3 regions of the Nocardioides imazamoxiresistens genome follow, and region 2 is predicted to be linked to each of the others. Evidence: riboswitches for the same ligand, from Rfam matches in the RefSeq annotation. Region 2 holds a riboswitch; each other region holds the start of a gene.
What was found. Region 2 has a riboswitch for cobalamin ahead of RDV89_RS20250 (precorrin-8X methylmutase). Riboswitches for the same ligand answer to the same signal wherever they lie in the genome.

Region 1 (9,287 bases), on a different contig from region 2:
TCGGCTACCGGTGGTTCACCGATCCCGCCGCGCGGGACCTGCACCCGGTCGAGGACCACCACTTCTACTCGCGCATGTACGCCTCCGGCCTGCGCGGGGTGGTCGCGCGCCGGGGCCCCGGCTCCCACGCGGCCCGGCTCGCCGACCTGCTCCTCGAGCGCAGCCAGGAGTTCCGCGAACGGTGGGCGGAGCACGAGGTCGGGATCCGCCCCCGGCCGCTCAAGCGCTACGAGCACCCCGTGGTCGGCCGCCTCGAGCTGGCCTGCCAGGTCCTCCTCGACGCCGACGAGTCGCACCACCTGCTCGTCTACACCGCCGAGCCGGGCAGCGAGTCCCACGAGAAGCTGCGCCTGCTCGGCGTCGTGGGCGCTGCGGGCGCCGGGGCCTGACGCGGTCCACGCGGGGTCGAGCGGGGTCGGGCGCTCAGTCGCCCACGCGCTCCCCCGAGACGCCCTTGCCGCTGTTCCAGCCGTGCCAGCGGTCGACCTCGAGCACGGCGGTGACCCGCGGGCTCTCCTGGTCGGGGTAGTCCTGGCCCCGGTAGTGCCGGCTGATCCGGTTGATGTCCTCGAGACCCTCGTCGTCGCGCAGCTCGACGGCGCGGCCGACGACGGAGACGTGGACGTACCACGACGCCTCGTCGAGGACCGTCAGCGACAGCCGGGGGTCGCGGCGCAGGTGCTGCAGGCGGACCCGCGTGCTGTCCATGCTCAGCAGGATCCGGTCGTCGTCCTCGAGGAGGTACCAGGTCGCCACCGACACCGGGGCGCCGTCCTTGCGCAGCGTGGCGACCACCGCCGGGTTCGGCTTGTGCAGCAGCGCGCGCAGGTCGTCGGGGAAGGGCATCTCGGGCATCGGTTCCTCCTGGTTCGTCGCGGCGGGGACCTTCGCACGGTCCCTCCGGCCAGTGTGCTGGGCGGCGGAAGACGCGACCGCTCCCCCACCCGCGGACGGGTGGAGGAGCGGTCGGGCGCTGCGGCTGTGCCGGCGGGTCTCAGCCGGCGGCGGGCGCCAGCTCGTTCGGCGTCACGTCGAGCTCGGTGCTGGCGAGCACCTCGCCCGTGGTCAGGTCGACCGCGTGCACGGAGTCGCTCGCGGGCTCGGTCACGTACGCGACGTCGCCGGCGACGGTGATGGCCGGGTGCGGGTCCTGCCACTCGGCCGGGCCCTCCCAGGCCTCGACGACCTCGAAGGAGTCGGTCAGCTCGCCGGTCGCGGGGTCGATCACGTGGATGGCGCCGTCGGTGCCGAGGAGGTACGCGAGGTCGCCGGGGCCGCGCACGACGTCGCGGAAGGTGTAGCCCACGCCCTCGGGCAGGTCGACGACCTCGTAGGTCCCGGCCTCGGTGTCGATGAGCGTCACCGCGTTCAGCAGGTAGCCCTCGGCGTCCGGGTCGTTCTTGTAGTCGCCGACGACGAGCGGGCTGGTCTCGCTGACGTAGGCGTTGCCCATGCGGCCGTAGGGCTCGTCCGGGGCGTCGAGCTTGGTGATCTCGCCGTCCTGGTAGACGAGCGCGCCGTCCTCGCAGCCGAAGACGACGGCCTCGCCCTGCGCGGTGCCCTCGCCGTGCACGCCGGGGCACTCGTCGCTCTGGGCGACGACCTCGCCCGCGGCGTCGCGGACCTCGATGCCGGAGCGGCCGTCGGCGTTGCCGACGGTGGTGAGGAAGGTGCCGTCCTCGAGCACGACGGAGACGCCGTGGTGGGCCTCGACGCCCTCGACCGTCTCGGTCTCCGGCAGCTCGCCGGCGGCGACCGCGTCGGTCAGGTCGGCGGTCTCGAAGATGGTCGAGTCGCTGGTCCCGTCGGCGTACAGCACCGTCTTGCCGCCGTGGCGCACGACGTGACCGGCGGTGTCGGCCTCGAAGACGAGGTCGGTCAGCGCGGCGCCCTCCTCGGTGCCGGCGCCGGTGTCGAGGACCTGGAAGCCCTCGCTGGTGGTGACCATGACGTGGCGGTCGTCGCCGGCGGCGTTGAGGCGGGTGAACTCCTCGGAGTCGAAGTCGCCGACGACCTCGAGGGTCTCGCCGTCGAGCACGAGGATGCCGCCTTCGTAGGCGACGGCGAGGCGCGGGCCGGGCGACGCCGGCGAGCTCGTGGAGCCGCTCGTGGCGACGTCCGTGGCGTTCTCGTCGGCCTCGCCGGAGGAGCAGGCCGCCAGCGTCGTGAGCGCACCGAGCGCGATCGCCGTGACGCTGAGGCGGAGGGGGTGGGAGTGGCGCAAGGTCTCTTCCTTCTGGTGGGTGGTGGTGGCCCTCATGCGGACAGGCCGTCGGTGATGCGCTCGGTGTTGACGCGCATCATGGTGAGGTAGTCGGGGGCACCGCCGTCGGGTGCCGTGAGCGACTCGGTGAACAGCTCGACGACGTCGACGTGGACGTCGGCCTCGCTGGCGAGCGCCTGGACGAGCCGGTCGGGCGAGGACGACTCGGCGAAGATGGTGGGCACGCCGGTCTCCTCGACGGCACCGACGAGGTCGGCGAGGTCGGAGGCGGACGGCGCCGCCAGGGTCGTGCCGCCGGGGATCACGGCGCCGACGACCTCGAAGTCGAAGCGATCGGCGAGGTAGCCGAAGACGTGGTGGTTGGTGACCAGGGCGCGACGCTCGGCGGGGATGGACGCGAAGGACTCCGTCATCTCGGCGTCGACCTGCTCCACCTCGGCGCGGTAGTCGGCGGCCTGCTCCTCGACCACGCCGGCGTCGACGCCGTCGAGGTCCGCGAGCACCGGGGCGAGCGCGTCGACGACGTCGAGGACGCGGGCGGGGTCGGTCCAGAAGTGGGAGTCGGGGGTGCCGGCCGCGTCGCCCTCGGCGTACTCGAGGACCTCGATCACGTCGCCCGCCACGAAGGTCGGCACGTCCTCGTCGGCCGCGGCGTCGAGGTGCTGCTGCAGCCCCTCCTCCAGACCGAGGCCGTTCGAGACCACCAGGTCGGCCGAGCGCAGCCGGGCCGCCTCCTGCGCCGAGATCTCGAACGAGTGCGGGTCGGCGTCCGGCTTCATCAGCGTCATCACCTCGACCTCGTCGCCGACCAGGTTCTCGACGACGTCGCCCAGGATGTTGGTCGAGACGACGACGAGGGGGCCGTCGTCGGAGCCGCCGACCGCGCAGGCGCTCAGCGAGCCGGCGGCGACGAGCGCCGCGGCAGCGAGGGTGGTGGCTCGGGTGATGGCTCGGGTAGTGGCAGGGCGGCGCACGTCAGCGTCCCGTCTCGGCGGTGAACGCCGGCTCGTCGAAGGTCTCGAAGGTGCGGGCGACGCGGGCGCCGTCGGCGAAGTCGATCTCGAACAGGCGCCGCTCGACGGGCCCGCTCAGGTACGCCCGCTGCTGGTCCGCCAGCAGCGCCGGCGCGCGGCCCCCGGCGACCGACGTGGCGACCAGCGGGTCGGTCTCGGCGAGCACCGCACCGTCCTCGCCGTCCATCACGAGCACGCGCCCGTCCGCGGTGAGCGCGAGCAGGTGCTGCTCGGCGTCGTCGACGGCCGTCACCGACACCAGCGGCTCGGGGGCGGGCAGCAGCGTCCACGAGCGCTCGCGGGTGTCGAGCAGCCAGATGCCCTCCTCCCCGGCCAGGGCCGCGACGGTGGGGCGGCCCTCGCGGTTGTCGAGGTCGCTCGCCGCGGGCGCGGTGGTGCCGTCGGGGTACGGGACCCGCTCGACGACCAGCTCCTCGTCCTGCACGTGGGCCAGGAGCGCGCCGTCGGCGCAGCCGAGGACCGCGCCGACGCGGGTGGTGATCGTGCCGGCCGGGTCCACGCACGCCTCGGTGAGGCCGGTCGGCTCGCCGTCGGAGGTGTACGCATCCACCTCGCCGTCACCGGTCGTGACCAGCGCGAAGGACCCGACGGGCACGACCAGCCCGGCGTGCGCGCCGACGTCGAGGCGGAACCGCTCGTCGATCTCGCCCTTCGACAGCTGCTCGGTGTCGAGGAGCACCGCCTCGCCGGATTCCGGGAAGAACAGGCCGGTGCCGCCGGTCGTGGAGAGGTTCGTGGTCGCGACCGTGGCCGTGCCGCCGCCCTCGACGGCGCCCAGCAGCTGCGGGTCGGCGCGGTAGTAGTGGAAGTGGTCCACGTGGTCCCAGGTCCACCGGCCGCTGTCGACGATCTCGACACCGGCGTCGGTCTGCGCGAAGAGGTAGCGCCCGTCGGTGGTCATCGCGGTCGGCGCGCCGATCTCGCCGAGGTCGGTGACGCTCTCGTCGAGCAGGTCGAGGTGGCTGACCGCGCCCGACGGCGCGATGGTGGTCAGCCCGAGCTGCGGCTCGGAGACCTCGGCGGCGCCGGCGACGGCGCCGTGGCCGTCGCCGCCCGTGTCCGAGGCGTCCGAGGCGGCGGCGTCCTGCGCCTCCTCGGGCTCGGAGGAGCAGGCGGCCAGCGTGAGGGCGAGGACGCTGACGACGGCCAGGCTGGGGATGCGGGAGCGCACGGAGGTCCTTTCGGTGCGGTCGGGGGCGGGCGGAAGAGGGGCGGGGAGAAGGACGGCTCAGGCCGGCGAGCCGGCCCGCTCGGCGGTGGCGGCGACCGGCTCGGGCGTCGTCGCGCTCGGCGGCACCACGCCCCGGTGCTCGTGGGGTCGGCGCCACGAGCGGATGCCGTCGAGGGCCGAGCGCAGGAGCCACGAGACGCACGCGATGGCGATGGCCGAGCCCGCCACGGACGCGCCGGCGGCGGTCGCCGCGTGCCACGAGACGAGCAGCCCGACGAGGACGGCCAGCACGCCCAGCGCCGCGGCGAGGGCCATCCGCGTGGGGATCCGCGCGGTCCAGTGCTGGGCCGCGACGGCCGGCGCGAGCAGCAGACCGACGACCAGCAGCGAGCCGACGGCCTGGTAGGAGGCGACGACGGCGAGCGTGACGAGGCCGACCAGGGCCGCCTGGGCCACGCGGGGCGCCAGGCCCAGCACGGACGCGATCCGCGGGTCGACGGCCAGCGCGACGAGCGAGCGGTGGGCCAGCGCGGCGACGAGCAGCCCGAGGGCGGCGGCGCCGGCGAGGAGCACGAGGTCGAGCGGCGCGATCGCCAGGATGTCGCCGAAGAGGATGGCGGTCGCGTCGGTGGCGAAGCTGCCGGAGTGCGACACGATGATGACGCCGAGGGCGAGCATCGCGACGAACAGCAGGCCGATGCTGGTGTCGTAGGACAGCCGGCCGCGCCGCTGCAGGACGCCGATGCCCAGGCTCATCGCGACGGCGCTGACCGCCCCGCCCAGCATCGCCGGCCAGCCGAGGACGGTGGCGAGCGCGACGCCCGGGAGCATCCCGTGCGCCAGCGCCTCCCCCAGGAAGGCCATGCCGCGCACGACCACCCAGGTGCCGACGACGCCGCACAGGACGGCGACGAGGCTGCCGCCGAGCAGGGCGCGCTGGAGCAGCTCGAGCGAGAACGGCTCGAGGAGCGCGTCGTGGAGGAAGGTCACGGCGGAGGACGCTAGACGGAAATGGGAATGATTATCAAACTGAGTTACGGTGCTCCGGTGATCGACGCCCCCGCCGCCTCCCCCCGCACACCCGACGTCGCGCCGACCGTCGCGCGACTGCGCGACGTGCACGTCGTCTTCGGCCTCCGCCCGGCCCTGTGCGGCGTCGACGTCGACGTCCGGGCGGGCGAGGTGCTGGCGGTCGCCGGGCCCAACGGCGCGGGCAAGTCGACGCTCCTCGAGGTGCTGGCGGGCACCCGCGTACCGACCGGTGGCACCCGTTCCACCGGCGCCGCGACCGCCTTCGTGCCCCAGCGGGCCGCCGTGCCCGACAGCCTGCCGATCACGGTGCGCGACGTCGTGACCCTCGGCGCCTGGGGCCGCCTCGGGCCCTGGCGTCGCCTCGACGCGACGGCCCGCGCGGCCGTGGAGGAGGCGCTGGGCCGGATGGGGGTCGCGGACCTCGCCCGCAAGCCGTACGCCTCCCTGTCCGGCGGTCAGCGGCAGCGGGCCCTGCTGGCCCAGGGCCTCGCGCGCGGCGCGGACCTGCTGCTGCTGGACGAACCGACGACGGGGCTCGACCGGGCCAGCGGTGACGCCATACGGGTCGCCGTGCGCGACGAGGCCGGGCGCGGGGTCGCGGTGGTCTGCGTGTCGCACGACCCGGTCGTGCTCGCGGAGGCCGACCGCGTGCTGCACCTCGAGGACGGCCGGGTGGCCACGCGCTAGGGTGGCGCCGCTGGTTCGCCCCGGCACCCGGTCGGCGGCGAGGCAAGAGGGAACCCGGTGCGAGACCGGGACTGCCCCGCAGCGGTGAGCGGGAACGACCGCCGTCATGAAGCACTGGGACCACAGGCCCTGGGAAGCGACGGCCAGTAGGGACACGCCGGCCCCCGAGCCGGTGCGTACGCCCGCGAGTCCGAAGACCTGCCAGCACCCCGCGCAGCGCCGTGCTCGCGGGTGGTCGGATGCCTCGAGGGCGGGCTCCACGACACGTCGGACCAGCGGTACGCGCGCGTGCGCCGTGGCGGTCCGGGTGCGCGTTCCTCCTCGTGGCGACGGCCTTCACCAGCTGTCCGAGGAAGAGACTCTGATGACGCACCGCACCCCCCGCCGCTCCCCCCGCCCCACCGCGGCCGGCGCCCTGGCGCTCGTGGCCGTGGCCGCCCTGACCGCCTGCTCCCCCGGCGGCTCCGGCTCCACCGACGCATCCGACGAGGCGCGGCTGCGCTTCGCGTACGCGTTCACACCGACCACCGCGCTGTCGCCGTACTCCGACGACGCCACCACCGCCTATGCCGCCGGCGCCACCGAGACCCTCGTCCGGCTCGACCCGGCCGGCCTGCCGGAGCCGTCGCTGGCGACCCGCTGGGAGCAGGTCGACCCGACCACCTGGCGCTTCGAGCTGCGCGACGACGTCGTCTTCCACGACGGCACGCCGATGACCGTCGAGACCGTCGTGGCCGCGCTCGACGCGGCCGCCGCGGCCGAGCCCGCTCCCCGCGCGCTGGCGGGCGGCACGATCGACGCCCGGGCCGACGGCGACGGCGCCGTGCTCGTCGCGACCGCGGAGCCCGACCCGGTCCTGGTGCAGCGCCTGACCTCGCCCGAGCTCGTGGTGCTCGCGCCCGACGCGTACGCCGACCCGGCCCGGCCGACGCCGGTGGGCACCGGGACCGGGCCGTACGAGATCACCGACACCGACCTGTCCACGAGCATGACGCTCGAGGCGAACCCGGACTACTGGGCGGGCACGCCCGCGCTCGACGGTGTCGACGTCACCTTCGTCGGCGACGCGGGCGCACGGCTGCAGTCGTTCCGCTCCGGGCAGGTCGACCTCGCGCAGGCGCTGCCCGCCGCGCAGCTCGACCAGATCGACGACGACCAGCTGCTGGCGGTGCCGCTGCCACGCACCGTCAGCCTGCACCTCACGCAGACCTCCCCCGTGCTCGCCGACCCGGGCCAGCGCGAGCTGGTGCGCGCGGCCGTGGCCGAGCTCGACCTCGCGGGCACCATCTACGCCGGGCGTGCCGAGCCGGCCGGCGGGCTGTTCAACGCCGCGGTCTCCGCGTGGGCGCAGGACCGGGACGAGCCCGCGTACCCCGACGCCGCCGCGGTGGCGGAGGCCGGGCCGCTGCGGCTGGCCACGTTCACCGACCGACCGGAGCTGCCCGAGATGGCCACCGCGATCGCCGACGCCCTGCGCGCCACCGGCTTCGAGGTCGAGGTCGTCGCCCGGCCCTACGACGAGATGGAGGCCGACTACCTCGACGGCGCCTACGACCTCGTCGTCATGAGCCGCTCGTACGGCCAGGACACGGCCGACCCGGTCGGCTACCTGCAGGCCGACTTCTCCTGCGGGGGCACCTACAACCTCAGCCGCTCCTGCGACCCCGACCTCGACGCCGAGCTCGCGGCGGCCCAGACCCTCGCCGACCCCGACGAGCGCGCGGCCGCCGCCGTCGCGGTCGAGCAGCAGGTGCTCGCCGACGTCTGGGCGGTGCCGCTCGTGCACGACGCCACCCAGTTCGGCTTCGAGGGCGTCACCGACCTCGCGGCCGACCCGTTCGAGCGCGCCGTCGTCACGCACACCACGAGCGTGCAGCGCTGAGGACGCAGGCGCTGGCGCGCTGGAGCGACGTCCGGCTCGCCACCCCCGACGGCACCCGCCTGCTCGGCCCGCTCGACCTGGAGGTCGCTCCGGGCGAGCGGGTCGCTCTGGTGGGTCCGTCCGGGGCCGGCAAGAGCCTCACCGCCCGGCTCGCCTGCCTCCCGGCGCCGGCCGGGCTGCGGCTCAGCGGCACCGTCACGGTGGCCGGGCGCTCGGGCCTGCTCGCCCAGGAGTCCGCGACCGCGCTCGACCCCAACGTGCGGGTCGGGCGCCAGCTCGCGCTGGCCGCACGACGCTCCCACCGCGGTCGCACCGCCGTCCGCGCCGCCGTGGCCGAGGTCCTCGACGAGCTCGGTCTGGACGCCGCCACGGCCGACCGGCACCCGACCCTGCTCTCGGGCGGCCAGCGCCAGCGCGCGGCCCTGGCGCTGGCGCTGCTCGCCGGCCCGGACCTCCTCGTCGCCGACGAGCCGACCTCGGCCCTCGACCCCGTCACGGCCGCGACCGTGGTCGACGCCGTGCGTCGCGCGCTCGAGCGCCGGGGGGCCGGGCTGCTGCTGGTGACGCACGACCCCGACGTGGCCGCCGGCCTGTGCGACCGCGTCGTGCACCTGCACGACGGTCTCGTGGTCCCCGCGCCCGCTTCTCCGGCCGCGCCGGACCGGGTCGGCCGGGCCGGCCGGGTCGGCCGGGCCGGCCGGGTCGGCCGGGCCGGCCGGGTCGGCCGGGTCGGCGCGGCGACCGCGAGCGCCGGGGTCGACGGGCTGCTGCGCTGGGACGGCGTGACCCGCACCTGGCCCCGGCCGGGACGCGCGCCCGCCGGCGTCAGCGACGTCACCGTCGCGGTGCGGCCCGGCGAGCACACGGTCGTGCTGGGCGCCTCCGGGGCGGGCAAGTCGACGCTCGTGCGCCTGGCCGAGGGCCGCGAGCAGCCCGTCGCGGGACGGGTCGTGGTCGGCGGCCGCGACCTCGCGGCCCGCGCGCGCGGGCGCCGCGTCTCCCCACCCCTCCTGCAGTCGGTGCCCCAGGACGCGGGCGGCTCGCTGACGCCGTGGCGCACCGTCGGGCAGCTCCTCGACGAGGCCCGCCGGCTCGCGCCCGACGCCCCCACGACCGCCGAGCTGAACGATGTCGCCCACCTGGACCCGGCCTGGTCCGACCGGCTCCCCGGCACGCTCTCCGGCGGGCAGCGCCAGCGCGTGGCGATCGCCCGGGCGCTGGCCGCCGACCCCCGCGTCCTCCTCGGCGACGAGATGC
Region 2 (9,287 bases):
GCCGCTCCAGGCGCTTCGCCGCGAGCGGGACGCCCTCGACCAGGTGGGAGTCCACCAGGGCGTCGACGTCGTCCGCACCCAGGCGGGCGTACCAGCTGTCGTCCGGCTGCACGCACACCACCGGCGCGTGGTTGCAGGGGAACAGGCAGCCGGTCTGGGTGACCAGCACGTCGTCGTCGCCGAGGTCGCGGGCGCGCAGCGCACGACCCAGGGCCTCCGCGGTGGCGTCGGCGCCCTGCGCCGAGCAGCGCGGCCCGCGGCAGACCAGGACGTGGTGCCGGTGCCCGGGCACGTCCTCCCAGGCCGCGGAGGTCAGCGGCGCCTCGGCGCCGTGGATCGGTCGGGTCACGTCGAGGACTCCCAGCTCGAGGTCGGACTCGTGGCGCAGCAGCGTGGTGGCGACGGCGACGACGGGACGGTGCCCCGAGGTCTCGCCGCGCTCGCGCCACCAGTGCCCGGCGATGCGGCGCAGCCACGAGTTGGCGGGCGCCAGCGTGCCGAGGCTGACGCCGAGCAGCACGACGCGCTCGACGCCCTCGTCGGCGAGACGTGTCAGGGCGGCGGAGAGGGACGGATCGCCGACCTGGAGGTACGCCACCTGCGCCCCCAGCGCGTCGGCCATCGCGGCCATCCGCCCCGCGTGGCTGGCCTCGCGCACGGACATGCCGACGAGCAGGCGCACCTCCCCCGGCGGCAGGTCCGGCACGGGTGGCACGGGCGGCACGGCGGCGGTCACCGGCCCCACCACCGCACGCGCACCCGGCCGTCGACCTCGGTGACGTCGACGCGGACGCCCCACACCCGCGCAACCAGGTCGGGCGTCAGCACGTCGGCGGCGGGGCCGGCGGCCACGACGCGTCCGGCGTCGAGGACGACGAGCCGGTCGCAGTGCGCGGCGGCCAGGTCGAGGTCGTGCAGCGCGGCCACCGCGGTCACCCCGAGGGCCCGGACCCGGGCGAGCAGGTCGAGCTGGTGACCGAGGTCGAGGTGGTTGGTCGGCTCGTCGAGCAGCAGCACCTCGGGCTCCTGGGCCACGGCGCGGGCGAGGTGGACCCGCTGCCGCTCGCCGCCCGAGAGGGTCGGCCAGGCCCGGTCGGCGAGGTGGTCCACGTCGGTGAACCGCATGGCCCCGCCCACCGTCGCGTCGTCGTCGACGGGGGCCGCGAACCGTCCCCGGTGCGGGGTGCGGCCGAGGGCGACGACGTCGCGCACCCGCAGGTCGAGGCCGGTCTCCGCGTGCTGCTCCACGAGCGCGACCCGGCGGGCCCGGGCGCCGGCCCGCAGGGCGTGGAGGTCGTCGTCGCCGATGCGGACCGTGCCCGCCGACGGTCGCCGCAGCCCGGCGAGCAGGTGCAGCAGCGTGGTCTTGCCCGAGCCGTTGGGCCCGAGCAGCCCGGTCACGGTGCCGACCGGGGCGTCCAGGGCCGCGTCGGCCAAGACGGTGCGCCGCTGCGCACCGCGTCCGACGTGCCAGGTCAGGCCCTCCGCGCGCAGGGCCGCGCCGCCGCTCGTGTCGCCCGTGCCGCTCACGCCATGCTCCGGCGTCGCGAGCGGTGCAGCAGCCACACGAACAGCGGCGTGCCGACGATGCCGGTGACGACGCTGATCGGGATCTCCGTGCCGTCCACGAGCGTGCGGGCGCCGGTGTCGGCCCAGACCAGCAGCACGGCGCCGGCCACCGCGGTCGTCGGCAGCAGCGCCCGGTGGCCGGGCCCCACGACCATCCGGGCCACGTGCGGCACCACGAGCCCGACGAAGCCGATCGCGCCGACGTGGGCGACGAGCACCGAGACGACGAGCGCGGAGCCCGCCAGCAGCAGCCAGCGCAGGCGGGTCACGTCGACGCCGAGGCTGCGCGCGCCCGTCTCGCCGAACGCGAAGGCGTCGAGGCTGCCGGCGCAGGCCAGCACCACCACGACCGTGACGAGCGCCGTGCCCACGAGCACGGCGACGTCGTCGGTGCGCACCCGCGCGATCGAGCCGAGCGTCCAGCGCATCACGCGGTCGGCCGAGTGCGAGTCGCCGTGCACCATCACCAGGAACGAGGTGTAGGCGGCGGCCGCCTGGCCCACCGCGACGCCCGCGAGGACGGTGCGGGTCGGGTCGAGCGTGCCGCCGCGCCCGACGGCGAGGAGCAGCACCAGCACCAGCGCGCCCAGGGCCCCGAGGAACGACGCGAGCGCCAGCGCGGCGGAGCCGACGAGCCCGCCGACGCCGATCCCGAGCACGATGACCGAGACGGCGCCGACGGCCGCGCCGCCGGAGATGCCGAGCAGGTAGGGGTCCGCGAGGTCGTTGCGCGTCAGCGACTGCAACACCGCGCCGACGAGCGCCAGCACGGTGCCGCAGGCCGCGGCCGCCAGCACCCGCGGCATCCGCAGCTGCCACACGATCTGGTCCTCGGCGAGCGTGACGCCGTGCTCGCCCAGACCGAGGCGCCGCGCGACGACGGCCACGACGCGGTCGGCCGGGACGTCCACGGAGCCGCGGCCCAGGGCGTACGTCATCGTCGCGGCGAGCACGAGCAGGCCGACGACGAGGACGGGCGCCGCCGCAGGTCGTCGCAACCCGGTCAGCCCTGCGCGCCGAGGGCCTCGAGGCCCTCGGCCAGGGTCGCGGCGCCCTCGGCGAGGCGTACGCCCGGGGTCGAGGCCGAGTAGGGCACCGTGACGTACGCGCCCTCGCGCACGGCACGCAGCTCGCTCAGCACCGGGTCGGCCTCGAGGAACGCGATCTTCTCCTCGGCCGACGACCACGAGGCGTCGGCGAGCGCGATCACGTCGGGGTCGGCGGCGACGACGTCCTCCCACGGCACCTCGGACCAGTTGCCCTCGACGTCGGCGAAGACGTTCTCGGCGCCGGTCGCCTCGACGACCAGCTGCGGGCCACCGTCGCCGGCGCCGGCCAGGGCGGCGTCCTCGCCGGAGTCGAACCAGAACACCCGGGTGCCCGCGCCGACCGCGGCGGCCTCGAGGTCCGTCAGCGTCTGCTCCTGGGTGGCGCGCAGCTCGGCGGCGCGCTCTGGCACGCCGAAGACGTCGCCGACGGCCTCCACCTCCGACCAGACCGAGTCCCAGCTGGTGGCGGCCACGTCGGAGGCGTCGGGGCAGCCGAACGGCGAGAGGTAGGACGCGACGCCGCCCTCGGCGAGCTCGTCCTGCGAGCCGGCCACCTCGTCGCCGAACGCGGAGACGTAGGAGGCGTAGACGAAGTCGGGCGAGGCGCCGAGCAGCTCCTCCCGGCTCGGGTAGGTCGCTGCGAGCACGGGCACCTCGTCGTACGCCGCGGCGTGGGCGTCCGCGACCTGGTCGTCGAGGTAGGCCGTGCCGGCCATCCGGTCCTCGAGCCCGAGGGCCAGGAGGACCTCGGTGGCGCCCTGGTTGAGGGTGACGGCGGCCTCGGGCGGTGCCTCGAGGGTGGTGGTGAAGCCGCAGGCGGTGACCTCGACGGGGAACAGGTCGGGGTCGCCCGCGGCGGCGCGGTCCTCGGCGGCGGGGGCGCCCGCGCAACCGGCGAGCAGGACCCCGCAGGCGAGCGCGGCGGTCAGGGGCAGGGCGGGACGCAGGGTGGGGCGAGCACGGGTGGACATGGCCATCCTTCGTGTCGTGGCTCGGTCGCGGAGCCATGCGGACGTGTGACGCGACCGTCCGTGGCGGACGAGCGCGGCCAGCAGGTCTTCGGACTCGGGATCGACCGGACGGAGCGCCTTCCCAGGAGCTGCGCTCCCAGTGGCTGCACGTGTGCGTGCCCCGCCCGTCACCCTCACCGCTGCGCGTCAGTCCCGGATTCGCACCGGGTTCCCTGGCTCGTGGTGAGCACGACTGGCAGGGGGAACCTAGCAGTAACCTCGCCCGCCGTGAACGCCCTTCGAGATGCGGACCCCGACCACCACGCGTACCCCGCCGAGGTGCGGGCCGCCGTCTACCGCGTCATCGGCGAGCGGCGCGACATGCGCCGCTTCGTGCCCGGAGCCACCGTCGACGAGGACGTGCTGGCCCGGCTGCTCGCCGCCGCCCACGCCGGGCCCAGCGTCGGGCTGATGCAGCCGTGGCGCTTCGTGCGGGTGGTCTCCCCCGCCCTGCGCGAGCAGGTGCACGCCCTGGTCGACGCGGAGCGTCACGCGACCGCGGCCGCCCTCGACGAGCGCGCCGCGGAGTTCCTGCGGCTCAAGGTGGAGGGCATCCGCGAGTGCGCCGAGCTGCTGGTCGTGGCGCTGCGCGAGGGCCGCGAGCCGCACGTGTTCGGCCGCCGCACGATGCCCCACATGGACCTGGCCTCCGTGGCCTGCGCGATCCAGAACCTCTGGCTCGCCGCGCGGGCCGAGGGCCTCGGCATGGGCTGGGTCTCGCTGTTCGTGCCCGACGACCTCGCGGCGCTGCTCGGCATGCCCGCGGGGGCCGAGCCGGTGGCCGTGCTGTGCCTCGGCCCGGTGCCGGCCTTCCCCGACCGCCCGAGCCTGGAGATCGACGGCTGGACCCGTGCGCGCCCACTCGCGGACTTCGTCACCGAGGACGGTTGGTAGGGTCCGTGCGCCAGTCGACCCCCGAGGGGTCAGGGAACCCGGTGCGACTCCGGGACTGACGCGCAGCGGTGAGGGCGACGGGTCGGGGCACGTCCGCGTGCCGCCACTGGGAGCCCGCTCCCGGGAAGGTCCCCGGCCCGGACGACCCCGAGTCCGAAGACCTGCTGGCACCCGGTGGCAGCCGCCACCTGGTCGAGCAGGGGCCCCGCGCACGGGCCCCCGGACCGAGCGAGGACGCATGACCCGCACGCGCACCGACCTGTGCCCCGGCGTGAGCCGGCCCTGGCCCGCCGAGGACGGCGGGCTGGTGCGCCTGCGGCTGGTCGGCGGCGCCGTGAGCGTCGGGGAGGTACGCGCGCTGCTGGGCGTCGCGGCGGCCCACGGCGACGGCGACCTGCACCTGACGCGCCGCGCCAACCTGCAGCTGCGCGCCCTGCCGCTGACCGGGACCGGGGCGCTGCGCCAGGACGTGGCGGGCGCGATCGCGCACACCGGCCTGCTGCCCTCCCCCAGCCACGAGCTGGTCCGCAACGTGCTCGTCTCGCCGCTGACCGGGATCACCGGCGGGCGCCTCGACCTGCGTCCCACCGCCCGCGAGCTGGACCGGGCGTTGTGCGCCGACCCGGCGTTGGCCGGCCTGTCCGCCCGCTTCCTGATGGTGCTCGACGACGGGCGCGGCGACGTCCTCGACCGGTCCGCCGACGTGGCGCTGACCGTGCTCGACGACGCGACCGTGCAGCTGCGCCGGGGCGACGGGCACTGGCAGCCGCCGGTGCCGGTCGCCGAGGCCGTGCCCGCGCTGCTCGAGGTGGCCCGCGCGTTCGTCGTCGCCCGCGGCGACGGCCCCGAGGCGCCCTGGCACGTCGACGAGCTCACCACCCCGCTGGACCTGCCGACCGCGCCACGCGACCCGCGGGTGCCCGCGGCGGCCGAGCCCCCGGCGTACGGCCTCGTGCGCGGCGAGAGCCCCGACGCCCCCGACCTGCGCCACGTCCCCGTGCCCGACGGGGTGCTCGGCGCGGCGCTGGCCACCGAGCTGCTCGACGGCCTGGCCGACGAGGCGCCGCTCGTCGTGACGCCGTGGCGCTCGCTGCTCGTGCCGGTCGTCCCCGCGGCGGCCACCGGCGGGCTGCAGGCGCCGACGCGGCGCTACGCCTACGAGGGCGACGGGCAGGCCATCTACGTCGACTCGTTCGCGATGATCCGCGCCGAGTCCGACCTGCGCCACGTGCCCGCGGACGCCGAGAAGGTCGTCGTGCGGATGGTGCACGGCACCGGGCAGACCGACCTCGCGCCGCAGGTCGTCGTCTCGCCCGACCTGGTCGGGGCGGCCCGCGCCGCGCTGCGGGCCGGCGCGCCGATCATCACCGACGCCCACATGGTCGCCTCGGGCGTCACCCGCACCCGGCTGCCCGCCGACAACGAGGTGCTGTGCGCGCTGCGCGACCCCCGCGTCGCCGACCTCGCCCGCGCCTGGGGCACCACCCGCTCGGCGGCCGCGCTCTCGCTGCTGGCCGACCGGGTCGCCGGCGCGGTGGTCGCGATCGGCAACGCGCCGACCGCGCTGTTCCACCTGCTCGAGCTGCTCGCCGACGGCTGCCCGCCGCCCGCCGCGATCGTGGGCTGCCCGGTCGGGTTCGTCGGGGCGGCGGAGTCCAAGGAGGCGCTGGCGGAGTACGCCGAGGCGCACGGCGTCCCGTACCTCACCGTCCACGGCCGCCGCGGCGGCTCGGCGATGACGGCATCGGCGCTCAACGCGATCGCGCAGGAGGCGGAGTGAGCACGCAGCCCGAGCCGGCCGAGCCCACCGAGCCCACCGCGGGCCGGTTCTACGGCGTCGGCGTCGGCCCCGGCGACCCCGAGCTGATCACCCGCAAGGGCGCCCGGCTGATCGCGGCGGCCGACGTGGTGGCGTACCACGCCGGGCGCGGCAAGACGTCCAACGCGCGCCGGATCGCGGCCGACCTGATCCCCGCCGGGGCCGTCGAGGAGGAGCTGGTCTACCCCGTCACGACGGGCACCACCGACCACCCGGGCGGCTACGCGGGCGCGATGGCGGACTTCTACCTCGCGTCGGCGCAGCGGCTGGCCGCGCACCTGGAGGCCGGGCGCGACGTCGTGCTGCTCTCCGAGGGCGACCCGATGTTCTACGGGTCGTACATGTACATGCACGACGCCCTCGCCGAGCGGTTCACCACCGAGGTCGTGCCCGGCGTGCCGGCCTTCGCGGCCGCGACGGCGACCATCGCGGCGCCGCTGGTGCGCCAGACCGACGTGCTGACGATCCTGCCCGGCACCCTGCCGGAGACCGAGCTCGCGCGACGCCTCGCCGACACCGACGGCGCGATCATCATGAAGCTCGGGCGTCGGTTCCCGGCGGTACGCCGCGCGCTGGCCGCCGCGGGCCGCCTCGAGCACGCCGTCTACGTCGAGCGGGCCTCGATGAGCTCCGAGCGGCACCTGCGCGTCGTCGACGTGGACGCGGACTCGGTGCCGTACTTCTCGCTGATCGTCGTCGCCGGCGACTCGCTGCAGGGACTCGGGCGGCGAGAGGCCGCCGGGGCGCCGGCTGCACCTGCCTCCTCGGCGGCCTCCGCGGCGGTGGTCGACGCGCCCGCCGAGGTCGTCGTCGTGGGGCTGGGGCCCGGGCCGGAGGCGTGGCTGACGCCGGAGGCGAGCGCCGAGCTCGCGGCGGTCGACCACGTGGTGGGGTATGCCCCGTACGTCAAGCGGGTGCCGCACCGCGAGGGCCTGACGCGGCACGCGAGCGGCAACACGGTCGAGGTGGACCGGGGCCGGCTGGCGCTCGACCTGGCGCGCCGCGGCGAGCGGGTCGCCGTGGTCTCCGGCGGCGACGCCGGCGTGTTCGGGATGGCGACCGCGGTCTTCGAGGCGCAGGTCGCCGCGGCGGCCGACGACGTGGCGTACGCCGACGTGCCCGTGCGCGTCGTGCCGGGCGTCTCGGCCGTGCAGGCCGTGGCCGCGCGCGCCGGCGCCCCGATCGGCGGCGACTTCGCCGTGATGTCGCTGAGCGACCGGCTCAAGCCGTGGGAGGTCGTCGAACGACGGCTGCGGGCGGTGGCCGACGGCGACCTCGTGCTCGCGCTCTACAACCCCCGTTCGGCCAGCCGGCCCGACCAGCTGGGCGACGCGCTCGAGGTCCTGCTGGAGGTGCGCTCCCCCGCGACCGTGGTGGTCGTCGGCCGCGACGTCGGGCGGGCGGAGGAGTCGCTCGTCGTGACCACCCTGGGGGCGCTCGACCCGACGACGGTGGACATGAAGTGCCTGCTCGTCGTCGGCGCCTCGTCGACCCGCGTCGACCACGGACGGGTCTGGACGCCGCGCAGCGTGGGGTGAGATCCGGCCCGTGCCGGCCGGGTCGGATTGGTGGGTGCGGCCGGGCGAGGGCGCCCCGGACCCGCCGCCAGCCGGACCCTGTGCCGTTTCGCTCGACCTCTGCCCCGTTCACACAGGGTCTAGGTCGAGCGTTACCCGGTGAACCGGGTAATCCAGAGGCCCGGACACACCGACGCCCGCCCGGCCGAGGGGGCCGGGCGGGCGTGGGGCGTACGCCGGGGGCGTCAGGCGACGTCGACCTCGGTGGTGACGTCGATGTTGCCCTTCGTGGCGTGGGTGTAGGGGCAGATCGTGTGGCCGACCTCGACCGCGCGCTCCGCGTCGGCCTGCGAGACGCCGCCGCCGAACTCGACGATCAGCTTGACGGCCAGGCCGAAGCCGACGTCCTCGCGGGGGCCGATGCCGACCTCGGCGGTCACGGCCACGTCCTGCAGCTCGATGCCGTGCTGCTTCGCGCCGGCCTTGAGCGCGCCGAGGAAGCAGGCCGCGTAGCCCGCGGCGAAGAGCTTCTCCGGGTCGACGCCGCCGCCGGCACCACCGAGCTCCTTCGGCGGGATCAGGTCGACCTCGAGCGAGCCGTCGGAGGTGCGGGCGTGGCCCTGGCGGCCCTCGCCGGTCGCGGTGGCGGACGCCGTGTACTTGATCTCGGTGGGCATCGCGATCTCCTTCCGGGAGATGTAGAGTGACTAGTACGTCTACATCAGAGTGGCAGGTCCCGACGACCAACACAAGCCCGGTATCCAGGAAGGCGGAGCACCATGACGGCGACCACGACGCGCACGAGCCCGGTGCGCTCCCGCATCCTGACGGCCGCGCGGCGCCGCTTCTACGTCGACGGCATCCGCGCGGTCAGCGCCGACCGGCTGATCGCGGACGCCGAGGTCTCGAAGATGACCTTCTACCGCCACTTCCGCTCCAAGGACGACCTCGTCGTGGCCTACCTCGGCGAGTTCGTCACCGAGGAGCGCGCGGCGATGGCCGAGTCGCGCGCCGCCCACGCGGGCGACCCCGCCGCGGTGCTGCGCGCCTACGCCGAGCGGATCGGCACGCTGAGCTGCGTCGAGGGGTTCCGCGGCTGCGCCTTCCTCAACGCCGCGGCGGAGTACGCCGACCCCACCCACCCCGTGCGCGGCGTCGTGCAGACCCACCGCGCCTGGCTGCGCGGCGAGCTGGCCGACCTGCTGATCGAGCTCGGTGTGAGCGCCGGTCGGGCGGAGCGGGCCGCGGACGAGCTGCAGATGCTGCGCGACGGCGCGATGGTCGCCGGCACCCTCGACGGCCGACCGACCGAGGCCGCGGCCTCGCTGGTCGCGGCGGGCGAGGCGGTCGTGCGGGCCGCCCTCAGGCCCGGCGCTTGAGCGAGCGGTCGCGCTCGGAGTCGTAGAGGTACGACTCCCCCGCGCCCGCC
Region 3 (9,287 bases), on a different contig from region 2:
CCTGCGCACCCTGCGCTGGTCGCGGGCCGGCCATCCACCGCCGGTCCTGCTGCACCCGGACGGCACGGCCGAGCTGCTGGAGGAGGGCGGCGAGACGATCCTCGGCGTCTTCGCCGACGTCGCCCGCACGGACTGCACGATCGAGCTGGGCCCGGAGACGACGGTGGTGCTCTACACCGACGGGCTGATCGAGCGCCGCGGCGTCCCGCTCGACGCGAGCCTGGAGTACCTGCGCTCGGAGGTCAGTGGTCTGCAGGACCTCGACCCCGAGCAGCTGTGCGACCACCTGCTGGCGCACTTCGCCTCGCCCGGCCAGGACGACGACATCGCCCTCATGGTGCTGCGCGCCCGCGCCGAGTGACGCAGGGGCCTCACCGGATCCGCGACGGGACGAAGGTCGGCGCGAGCCGGTAGCGGTGCTGCGGTGCGCTCGCCGTCGCGGAGCGCGGCGAGCTCGTGCGCCCGCGCGACTCGACCACGAGGCCGTGACGCTCGAGCTCGGCGAGCCCCGTCTGCACCGACCGGGGGGAGAAGCCGAGCTGGCGCGCGGTCCCGTGGTTGGTGAGTGCGGCGTCGGGGCGCTCGGCGGTCGCAGCGCCGACGGCCAGCAGCATCGCCAGCGCCGGCAGCCCGAGGCGTCGGTGCCAGCCGTCGGTCCAGAAGGACGTGGGCAGCCACAGGCAGCTCGCCGCCTCGTCGGTCCCCGGGGCGGGCCGCGCGTACGCGCCGCCGGCGTCCTCGCGGCGCGGCGAGACGACCACCCCGTGCGCGATCCGGCGCCGCTCCACGAGGCCGAGCAGCTCCAGGTCGTGCCACGCCGACGAGACGGCTCCGGGCGTACGCTCCGTGCCGTCGCCGCAGCTGAGGGCCACGGCCCAGTCCGCGCCGGTCAGCGGTTGCTCCTGCTGCTCGAGCCACGGCCACAGCGCCAGCAGCAGGAGGTACGCGTCCAGCGCGCGGCGCCTGCGCCCGCGCACGATCGTGCCCAGCACGCCGGGGGAGCCGGGGGCGTGCCCGGCGTGCCCGTCGGGCTCGAGGTGCCCGTCGAGGACGACGAACGACCGGCGCACCGGGGTCGACGCGAGACGATCGACCCAGGGCGCGGCACCCAGGGGGACGTGCGGCATGGGCGGACGGTAGGTCCGCCGCGACCGGTGCGGCCCGGACCTGCGGCGATCTTGCGCGAAGGCTGCGCCGGTGTGGCGGATCGGCCGGCGCGGGCCGTCCGTCAGCCCTGCCGCGGGTCTGTGACGCGGCCCCAGGACGACATCAGACGAGCGTCGTCGTGCCGGCCGCCAGGCCGATGCGGCGGATGGCGTCGACGACGCTCTGCAGGTGCTCGACGCTGTGCACCCGGAGGCGTGGGAGCCCGCCCGTCCCCGGTCAGTCGCTGCGTCGCGGCAGCGCCATCAGCTCCAGGTTGAGCCGACCGACGACGGCGTCGAGCGACTCGTCGCCGGCCTCGGCGAGCAGGCCGAGGGCCAGCTCGGCCACGAGCAGGGCGCCACCCGCGAGGTCACCCTCGGTGACGAGGTGGCGGGTGAGCTGACGGGCGCCCTCGACGTCGCCGCGTCCCCGGGCGGCGACGAGGGCGGCGACCTGCTGGGCCGAGCCGAGGAGTCCCTCGAGCTCGGCCTGGCGGGCGCTCACGCGATCAGCCCGGCCGTCTGCGAGCGGGCGCGTTCGAAGCGGGCTTGGACGTCGGCCCAGTTGGCGATGTTCCACCACTGCGCGACGAAGGTGGCCTTGTCGTTCTTGTAGTCGAGGTAGTAGGCGTGCTCCCACATGTCGAGCATCAGCAGCGGCACGAGGCAGCCCGGGAGGTTCGCCTGCTGGTCGTAGAGCTGCACGATGTGCAGCTTCCGGCCCAGGGTGTCCCACGCCAGGATGGACCAGCCGGAGCCCTGGATGCCGAGCGCGTTCGCCTGGAACTGGGCCCGGAACTTGTCGAAGCTGCCGAAGAACTCGTCGATGGCCTGGGCGAGCTCGCCGGTGGGCTTGTCGCCGCCGTCGGGGGACATGTTGGGCCAGAAGATCGAGTGGTTCAGGTGACCGCCGAGGTGGAACGACAGCGACTTCTCCAGTCCCGTGATGTGGGTGAACGTGTCGGTGTCGCGCGCCTCCGCGAGCTGCTCGATCGTCGTGTTGACGCCCTTGACGTAGGTCGCGTGGTGCTTGTCGTGGTGCAACTCCATGATCGCGCCCGAGATGTAGGGCTCCAGCGCCGCGAAGTCGTAGGGGAGGTCGGGCAGGACGTAGTCGGACAAGGTCGCTCCTCGGCGCTCGCTGCGGGACGGGCCGGTCGACCCGTGCGGATTGTTGCCATTAAAGCGTTATTGCAAAGTATTTGCAGCAAGGTCATGCTGGCGAGGTCGACGAGCGAGCGCGGAGGAGCGGCTGATGGTCTACGTGAGCAGGCGGATCGAGCGCCGCCGGAGGTGGGCGGAGCGCCGGCTGGCCCGCCTGCGACGGGTGCTCGTGAGGGCGCTCGACAGGACGAGCCACCGCTGACGCGGCGGCTACCCGGCCTCACCTCGTCGTCCACGATCCCTCCGGCGACCCGCGAGCGCGTGCAGGAACGTCTCGATGCGGGCCTGCCGACGCACTATCCGACGGGGGCCCGACCACCGTCGCTGCTGCGGTACGTCCACCGGGTCGCGGCTCATCGCCCGACCCACCGGTCGGCCCACCCCACGACGGCGCCCACCTCGGCGTCCTCGTCCTCCGCGAGCTCGGCGCGCAGGGCGGGGTGGCAGGCGGGGTTCGCCGCGACCCAGCCGCGTACGCGTGGGTCCTCATCATCCGCGAGCACACGCAGCACCCACTCGGGGGCGCGCGGGTTCCGGGCGACGCAGGCACGCACGGAGACGGCTGCGTCGCCCGTCAGCCTCTCGAGCACGTCAACGGGTGCGTGGCACGACAGCGCGGCGCTCTCGCGGATGGCCCGGTCGCGGTGCGCGGCGAGCAGCTGGACCCGCCGTACCTTCGACCCGGTCGCCGGGGGTGACGCAAAGGACGAGAGCGGGGGGCCGCTCCCGCCGCGGGATGCGGCGAGAGCGGCCCGGTGCTCCGGGCTGAGGAAGCCGATGCAGGACATCCGTCGCTCCTCAGCCCTGCCGGGCGTTGACCTCGTAGGAGGTGTTGATGGACTCGAAGAAGTTGACCAGCTGCAACGTGTCGTTGGCGGTGGCCATCCACTTCGCCGGGTTCGCGACGCCGTAGTGGGTCCCGAAGCCGAGCTCGTCGAGACGTCGGTCGGCGAGGTAGCGGACGTAGGTGTTGATGTAGTCCGCGTTGAGCCCGAGGATCCCGTTCGGGAGCAGGTCGCGGTTGTAGGCCTCCTCCATCTCGACCGCGTCCAGCACCATCTGCTTGATCTCGGCCGCGAACTCCTCCGTCGCGATCTCCGGGTTCTCCTCGAGCACGGTCAGGATCAGGTTGATGCCGAACTTCAGGTGCAGCGACTCGTCGCGCACGATCCAGTCGATCAGCGACCCGAAGTTCCGCAGCAGGTTCCGCTGCCGGAAGCTCAGGGCCACCATGAACCCGGAGTAGAACCAGATCCCCTCGAGGATGACGTTGTACGCGACGAGGTTGCGCACGAAGTCCTGCTTGCCCTCGACGGTGGAGATGTCGAGGGTCTGTTCGGTCATGCGCTTGATGAACCTGACCTCGAACTCCTCCTTGGCCGCCATCGAGGGGACGGTGACGTGCGAGGCGTACGCGGCCTCGCGGTCGATCGGGAAGGTCTCGAGGACGTACTCGAAGCTCATGCAGTGGTTGGCCTCCTCCCACATCTGCTTGGCGAGGTAGAGGTGACACTCGGCGGCGTTGACGTAGGGGTAGACGCCGAAGGCCAGCGCCTTGTTGACCAGCAGCTCGCTGGGGTTGAAGTAGCTCATCAGGAAGGTGAGCGCCCGTCGCTCGTCGTCGCTCATCCGCTCGAAGTCGGCGAGGTCCTCGCCGAGCTGCACCTCGTTGGGGAACCAGGTGTTCGCGACGGCCTGGTCGTACAGCTCCATGGCCCAGGGGTAGGTGACCGGCTTGAGCAGCAGACCTTCCTCGATGCCGGTGCCGAGGATGCCGCGGCGGCCCCGTGCGGCGCTCACTGGCACGACTCGCACTGCAGTCGCTCCTGCGGGTCGACCGGACAGGCCGCGTCGTCCACCACCTCGAGCTCCTGGACGTCGGCGGGCACGACCGGCGGCGCCGGCGCGGCGGGGACGGTCGAGGCGGTGACGGCTCCGAAGCCCCGGCGAGCGCCGGTGGTGGCGGGGGTGCGGGCCTCCGCCTTGTTGACCTTGACGGTGCTCTGCTCGGCGGTGTGGCGCGGCATCATGTGCAGGTAGTAGGTCGTCTTGACACCCATCCGCCAGGCCAGCGAGTACAGGTCGGCCATCGTCGCGACGCTGCGGTCAGCGAGGTAGATGTTGCGGCTGATCGCCTGGTCGATCCACTTCTGCGCCCGCGCGGCCACCTCGAGGTAGGCGCGACCGGGCAGCTGGAACGAGGTCTGGTAGATCTCGACCAGCTCGGCGGGCACGAGCCCCTCCCGCTCGGCCGCGACGGCGGAAAGGTCGCCCTGGTGGCGCAGGAGGTCCTCGCGCAGCGTCTCCCACAGACCGGCGGCGCGCAGGTCCTCGACCAGGTTGCGGTTGACCTCGAGGAACTTGCCGGAGCTCGTGGCGCGGCTGAAGATCTGGCTGAACTGCGGGTCGAGGCCCGGCGTGGTGCCGGCGACGAGGCCGATGGATGCGGTCGGTGCGATCGCCAGGAGCGTCGAGTTGCGGATCCCGCCGGCGACCTTGGCGCGCAGCGAGTCCCAGTCCAGGCGGCTGGTGCGGTCGACCTCGACCCGCACGCCCCGGTCGCGCTCGAGCAGGTCGAGGGAGTCGATCGGCACGAGGCCCTGGCTCCAGCGCGAACCCTCGAAGTGGGTGTACGCACCCCGCTCGCGCGCGAGGTCGGCCGAGGCGTCGATCGCGTGCCAGGACACGAACTCCATCAGCTGGTCGATGAGCTCGTACGCAGCGGGGGAGGCGTAGCTGTGCCCGAAGCGCTCCACGACGTCGGTGAAGCCCATGACGCCCAGGCCGAGAGCACGGTTGAGCTCGTTGGAGCGCTCCGACTCCGGCACCGAGCTGATCGTGATGTCGATGAGGTTGTCGAGCTGACGCACGGCCAGGCGCACCGACTCGGCCAGCCGCTCCCAGTCCACGCGCGCCGCCTGACGGCGACCGTCGACGTGCCGGGCCAGGTTGATCGAGGCCAGGTTGCACACGGACACGTTGTCCCGGTCCTGGGGCAGGCAGATCTCCGTGCAGAGGTTGGAGAGGTGGATCGTGCCGGTGTTCTGGTTGAGGGCACGGGTGTTGATGGTGTCCTTCCAGGTCAGCCACGGGTGCGAGGTCGACTGCAGCGAGGTCAGGATGGACTTGAACTGCTCGCGGGCACCGACCTTCCTGTGGCGCAGCTCGCCGGCCTCGGCCAGGGCGGCGTACTCGGCGTAACGCCGCGAGAACGCGCTGCCGGTGAGCTCGGAGAGGTCGGGCACGTCGGCGGGATCGAACAGGTACCACGGCAGGTCGGCGTCCACGCGCTTCATGAAGTCGTCGCTGATCCACACCGCGGTGTTGGCGGTCCGCGTGCGGCGGTACGGGTCCCCGGAGTTCTGCCGCAGGTCGAGGAACGCCGGGAAGTCGAGGTGCCAGTTCTCCATGTAGAAGCACAGCGCGCCGAACTTCTTGCCGCCGCGGCTGACCGCCCGCAGCGTCGAGTCGATCGTGTGCATGAAGGGGATCGGGCCGGTCGACGTGGTGTTGTTGGACCGGATGTGGGATCCCTCGGCGCGGAGCTTGGTGACCGACAGCCCGATCCCGCCGGTGCCCTTGGTGAGCCACATGACGTCGCGCACCGACTTGGCGATGTGCTCGATCTCGTCCTCCATCTGCATCACGAAGCAGTTGGAGAGCTGGCTGTAGGAGGTGCCCGCGTTCACCAGCGTCGAGCCGGCCGCGAGGTACTCGAGGCGCGACATCTTGTCGTAGAAGCGGATCGCCGCGGCGGTCGGATCGTCCTCGTTCAACGACAGGCCCATGGCCACCCGCATCCAGAAGAACTGGGGCATCTCCAGCGGACGTCCGTCGGGCGCCACGATCATGTAGCGGGTGCGCATCGTCTGCACCCCGACGTAGCGCAGCAGGTCGTCGCGATCCGGGTCGAGCGCCGCGCCGAGGCGTTCGAGGTCGAACAGCCGGCCGAGTCGTGCGTCGAGCAGGTCCAGCTCCACGCCGCGGACCACGAAGGCCACGAACGCCTCGCCGCCGAACGCGCGCACCTCGTCGCGGGTCACGCCCTCGCCGAAGATCGCCTTGTAGAGGCTCTTGACGAGCAGTCGCGAGGCGATCGTGTCGTAGGCCGGGTCGTCCTTCACGTTCTGCAGCGCGACCTGCACGACCGCCTCGTCCAGCTGCTCGCTGGTGATGCCGTCGAAGAGCGTGATCTCGAGCTCCGAGCGCAGCTGGGTCGCGCGGGCGACCTCGTGGTCGAGACCCGCTGCGGCCTCCTCGATGGAGCGCGCGATCTCGTACCCGTCGTAGGCGGCGCGGGTGCCGTCCCTCTTGACCACCGTGATCTCGGTGGACCTGCCGGTGCTCTCGTCGTGATGTGTTGCCATGTGGCGTCTCCCACCCTCGTGTACGGACGTCGGGGAGCGTCCGCGAGAGGGGAGGCACGGGAGGTCGGAACCGTCGGCAGGCAGGGCGGCCAGATGCCACCCGACCTGCCGGTCTCGATCCTCCGACCCTCCCTCGGGGTCGCGGACCCTCGCCCCTCGGGGGCGAGGCACTGGCAGGTCTTCGGACTCGTGGGCGTCGCGCTCGGCCTACTGTCCGTCGCTTCCCAGGCCCGTCGGGCCCAGTGCTGTGTGACGGAGGTCGTTCCCACTCACCGCTGCGGGGCAGTTCCGGTCTCCCACCGGATTCCCTCTTGCGACGACCCGCCTGGAGGACGGGTCGAACCAGCTGCAAGCGGCACCATATACGGTGAATGACGCCGATGTAAGTCCCACATCTTGTGGTTCACGCCAAGTGGGAGCGGGTCCTCCGTCGACGGCAACGGGAGCGACTGTCGCCGGTCGTCGCGAACCGCTAGCATGCTCGCGCCAGTCAAGCCCGAGAGGGCCAGGGAATCCGGTGTGAGTCCGGAGCTGACGCGCAGCGGTGTGGGTGACGGCGGGGCACGAGGCCACTGGAGTGATCCGGGAAGGCGTCCCGTTCGGTGGAACCCGAGTCCGAAGACCTGCTGGTTCCGTGGCCGTCCGTGTCGCGCGATCATCGTCGGGCCCCGCGATCCGGGTCTGCGGTCGAGAAGGTCGTTCATGACTCGTTCCCTGTCCCCACGCGCCCTCCTGGCGCCGTCACCGGCTCGCCGGCAGACGACCCAGTGCCTGCGCGTCCTCGCCGTCACGTTCCTCGTCGCCGGCGGCCTCGCCGGCTGCAGCTCGGACACCGGCGGCTCCGACGCCGGCGATGCGGAGCCGTACGAGGCCCCCGTCGTCGTCGTGAACTGCGACCGCGAGGTCCGTGTCGAGGCGCCCGTCGAGCGCGCGGTCGCCGTCAACCAACCCGCCGTCGAGCTGCTCCTGGCCCTCGGGCTCGGTGACCGCATCGCGTCGTACGCGATGAGCGACGACGACGTCCTCCCGGAGCTCGAGGAGGAGCGAGAGGGCGTCGAGGCCTTCGACACCGAGTTCCCGTCGTTCGAGACGGTCCTCGACGTCGAGCCCGATCTCGTCTACACCACGTTCGACTACACCTTCACCGACGAGGGTATCGCCGGTCGGGACCGCTTCGAGGAGCTCGGCGTGCCGACGTACCAGTCGCCGAGCGAGTGCAGTGGTCAGGAGGCCGAGCAGACCCGCGCGCTGACCCTCGAGGACCAGTGGGCCGAGATCGAGGAGGTCGCGACCCTCTTCGGCGTCCGGGAGCGGGGAGACGAGCTGGTCTCCGAGCTGAGCGCCCGTGCCGAGGAGGCGACCGTGGACCTGGGCGCGGAGAACGTGACCATGGCCTGGTGGTACGCCGCCACTCCAGCGCCCTACATGGCCGGCTGCTGCGGGGCGCCCGGCCTGATGACGCGGGCCGTGGGTGCGACGAACGCCTTCGAGGACGCCGAGCAGTACTGGCCCGAGATCGGTTGGGAGAGCGTCCTCGAGCGCGACCCCACCGTGCTGGTGCTGGCCGACCTGGGCCGTGGGGGTGACGGCGACAGCGCGGCGGAGAAGATCGAGTTCCTCGAGTCGGACCCCGTCGCGAGTCGGCTGACGGCGGTGCAGGAGCAGCGTTACATCGTTCTGGACGGCACCACCATGGACCCCTCAATCCGCAACGTGACGGGCATCGAGCAGCTGGCGCAGGGCCTGCGCGACCTGGGCCTGGTCGAGTGAACCCGGCCGAGCTGCACGACCGCTCGGACCTGCGCGGGCTCCTGCGGCGCTGGGACGATCAACAGGCCGCCTACATCGCCGCTCGGGAGCAGCGCTTCGCGGCGATGCTCGACGCCCTCGCCCTGCAGGTGGAGGCCTCGACCGGCTCCGGGTTCCGCGTGGTCGACCTCGCCTGCGGCCCGGGCTCGTTGACCGTCCGGGTGCTCGATCGTTTCCCGCGAGCACGCGTGGTGGGCATCGATCTCGACCCGGCGCTCCTGGCCGTGGCCCACGCCGGCACGGCGACGTACGGAGACCGGGTCGCTCTGCTCGACGCCGATGTCGCCGACGACGCATGGGTCGAGGCGGCCTCCGCTCGTCTCGGGGGTCGTCCGCACGCGGTCGTCTCGACCACTGCTCTGCACTGGCTCTCACCGGACGAGCTGGTGCGGGCCTACGGCACGGCGCACACGGCACTGCCGACCGGCGGTCTCCTGCTCGACGGGGACCACCTCCGCTACGACTCCCGCACGCCGCACCTCCGACGATGGGCGGCGTTGCACGACGAGCGCACCCAGGCGGCGGCCTTCGAAGAAGGCGCCGAGGCGTGGGACGCATGGTGGGCGGCGCTCGAGCAGCTTCCGGGCATGAAGGACCTGGTGGAGGAGCGACACCGGCGCTTCGCGGGCCGCGCTCCGTCGGCCTCGACGGCGGTCGACTTCCGGCTCGCGACGCTCGCCCAGGCGGGTTTCGAGGAGTCCGGCACGTTGTGGCAGCTGTTCGACGACTTCGTCGTCTACGGCGTCGCCTGAGCGCAGGGGTCGACGTGCCGCAGCCAGGAGCAGGGATCGGGTCGGGGCGC

Region 1: it holds a riboswitch for cobalamin, as region 2 does, so the genes downstream of both, RDV89_RS17975 (ABC transporter substrate-binding protein) here and RDV89_RS20250 (precorrin-8X methylmutase) in region 2, are expected to answer to the same signal.
Region 3: it holds a riboswitch for cobalamin, as region 2 does, so the genes downstream of both, RDV89_RS17835 (ribonucleoside-diphosphate reductase subunit alpha) here and RDV89_RS20250 (precorrin-8X methylmutase) in region 2, are expected to answer to the same signal.

The regions. Positions count from the first base shown of each region.
Region 1 covers NZ_JAVYII010000009.1:89,688-98,974, forward strand. Annotated here, with positions in the region: gene RDV89_RS17940 (helix-turn-helix transcriptional regulator) at 1-389, shown strand, start outside; gene RDV89_RS17945 (PPOX class F420-dependent oxidoreductase) at 424-855, opposite strand; gene aztD (zinc metallochaperone AztD) at 995-2,260, opposite strand; gene aztC (zinc ABC transporter substrate-binding protein AztC) at 2,257-3,198, opposite strand; gene RDV89_RS17960 (ABC transporter) at 3,200-4,429, opposite strand; gene aztB (zinc ABC transporter permease AztB) at 4,487-5,419, opposite strand; gene aztA (zinc ABC transporter ATP-binding protein AztA) at 5,477-6,148, shown strand; cobalamin riboswitch at 6,158-6,354, shown strand; gene RDV89_RS17975 (ABC transporter substrate-binding protein) at 6,513-8,030, shown strand; gene RDV89_RS17980 (ABC transporter ATP-binding protein) at 8,108-9,287, shown strand, end outside.
Region 2 covers NZ_JAVYII010000006.1:126,664-135,950, reverse strand. Annotated here, with positions in the region: gene RDV89_RS14415 ((2Fe-2S) ferredoxin domain-containing protein) at 1-736, opposite strand, end outside; gene RDV89_RS14410 (ABC transporter ATP-binding protein) at 733-1,530, opposite strand; gene RDV89_RS14405 (FecCD family ABC transporter permease) at 1,527-2,507, opposite strand; gene RDV89_RS14400 (ABC transporter substrate-binding protein) at 2,573-3,589, opposite strand; cobalamin riboswitch at 3,652-3,841, opposite strand; gene bluB (5,6-dimethylbenzimidazole synthase) at 3,857-4,522, shown strand; cobalamin riboswitch at 4,517-4,705, shown strand; gene RDV89_RS20250 (precorrin-8X methylmutase) at 4,761-6,302, shown strand; gene RDV89_RS14385 (precorrin-2 C(20)-methyltransferase) at 6,299-7,879, shown strand; gene RDV89_RS14380 (organic hydroperoxide resistance protein) at 8,104-8,535, opposite strand; gene RDV89_RS14375 (TetR/AcrR family transcriptional regulator) at 8,638-9,237, shown strand; gene RDV89_RS14370 (cobalt-precorrin-4/precorrin-4 C(11)-methyltransferase) at 9,221-9,287, opposite strand, start outside.
Region 3 covers NZ_JAVYII010000009.1:63,377-72,663, reverse strand. Annotated here, with positions in the region: gene RDV89_RS17865 (SpoIIE family protein phosphatase) at 1-361, shown strand, start outside; gene RDV89_RS17860 (hypothetical protein) at 372-1,127, opposite strand; gene RDV89_RS17855 (hypothetical protein) at 1,384-1,650, opposite strand; gene RDV89_RS17850 (superoxide dismutase) at 1,647-2,267, opposite strand; gene RDV89_RS17845 (variant leucine-rich repeat-containing protein) at 2,663-3,097, opposite strand; gene RDV89_RS17840 (ribonucleotide-diphosphate reductase subunit beta) at 3,108-4,082, opposite strand; gene RDV89_RS17835 (ribonucleoside-diphosphate reductase subunit alpha) at 4,106-6,676, opposite strand; cobalamin riboswitch at 6,832-7,038, opposite strand; cobalamin riboswitch at 7,150-7,321, shown strand; gene RDV89_RS17830 (ABC transporter substrate-binding protein) at 7,379-8,446, shown strand; gene RDV89_RS17825 (class I SAM-dependent methyltransferase) at 8,443-9,237, shown strand; gene RDV89_RS17820 (FecCD family ABC transporter permease) at 9,252-9,287, shown strand, end outside.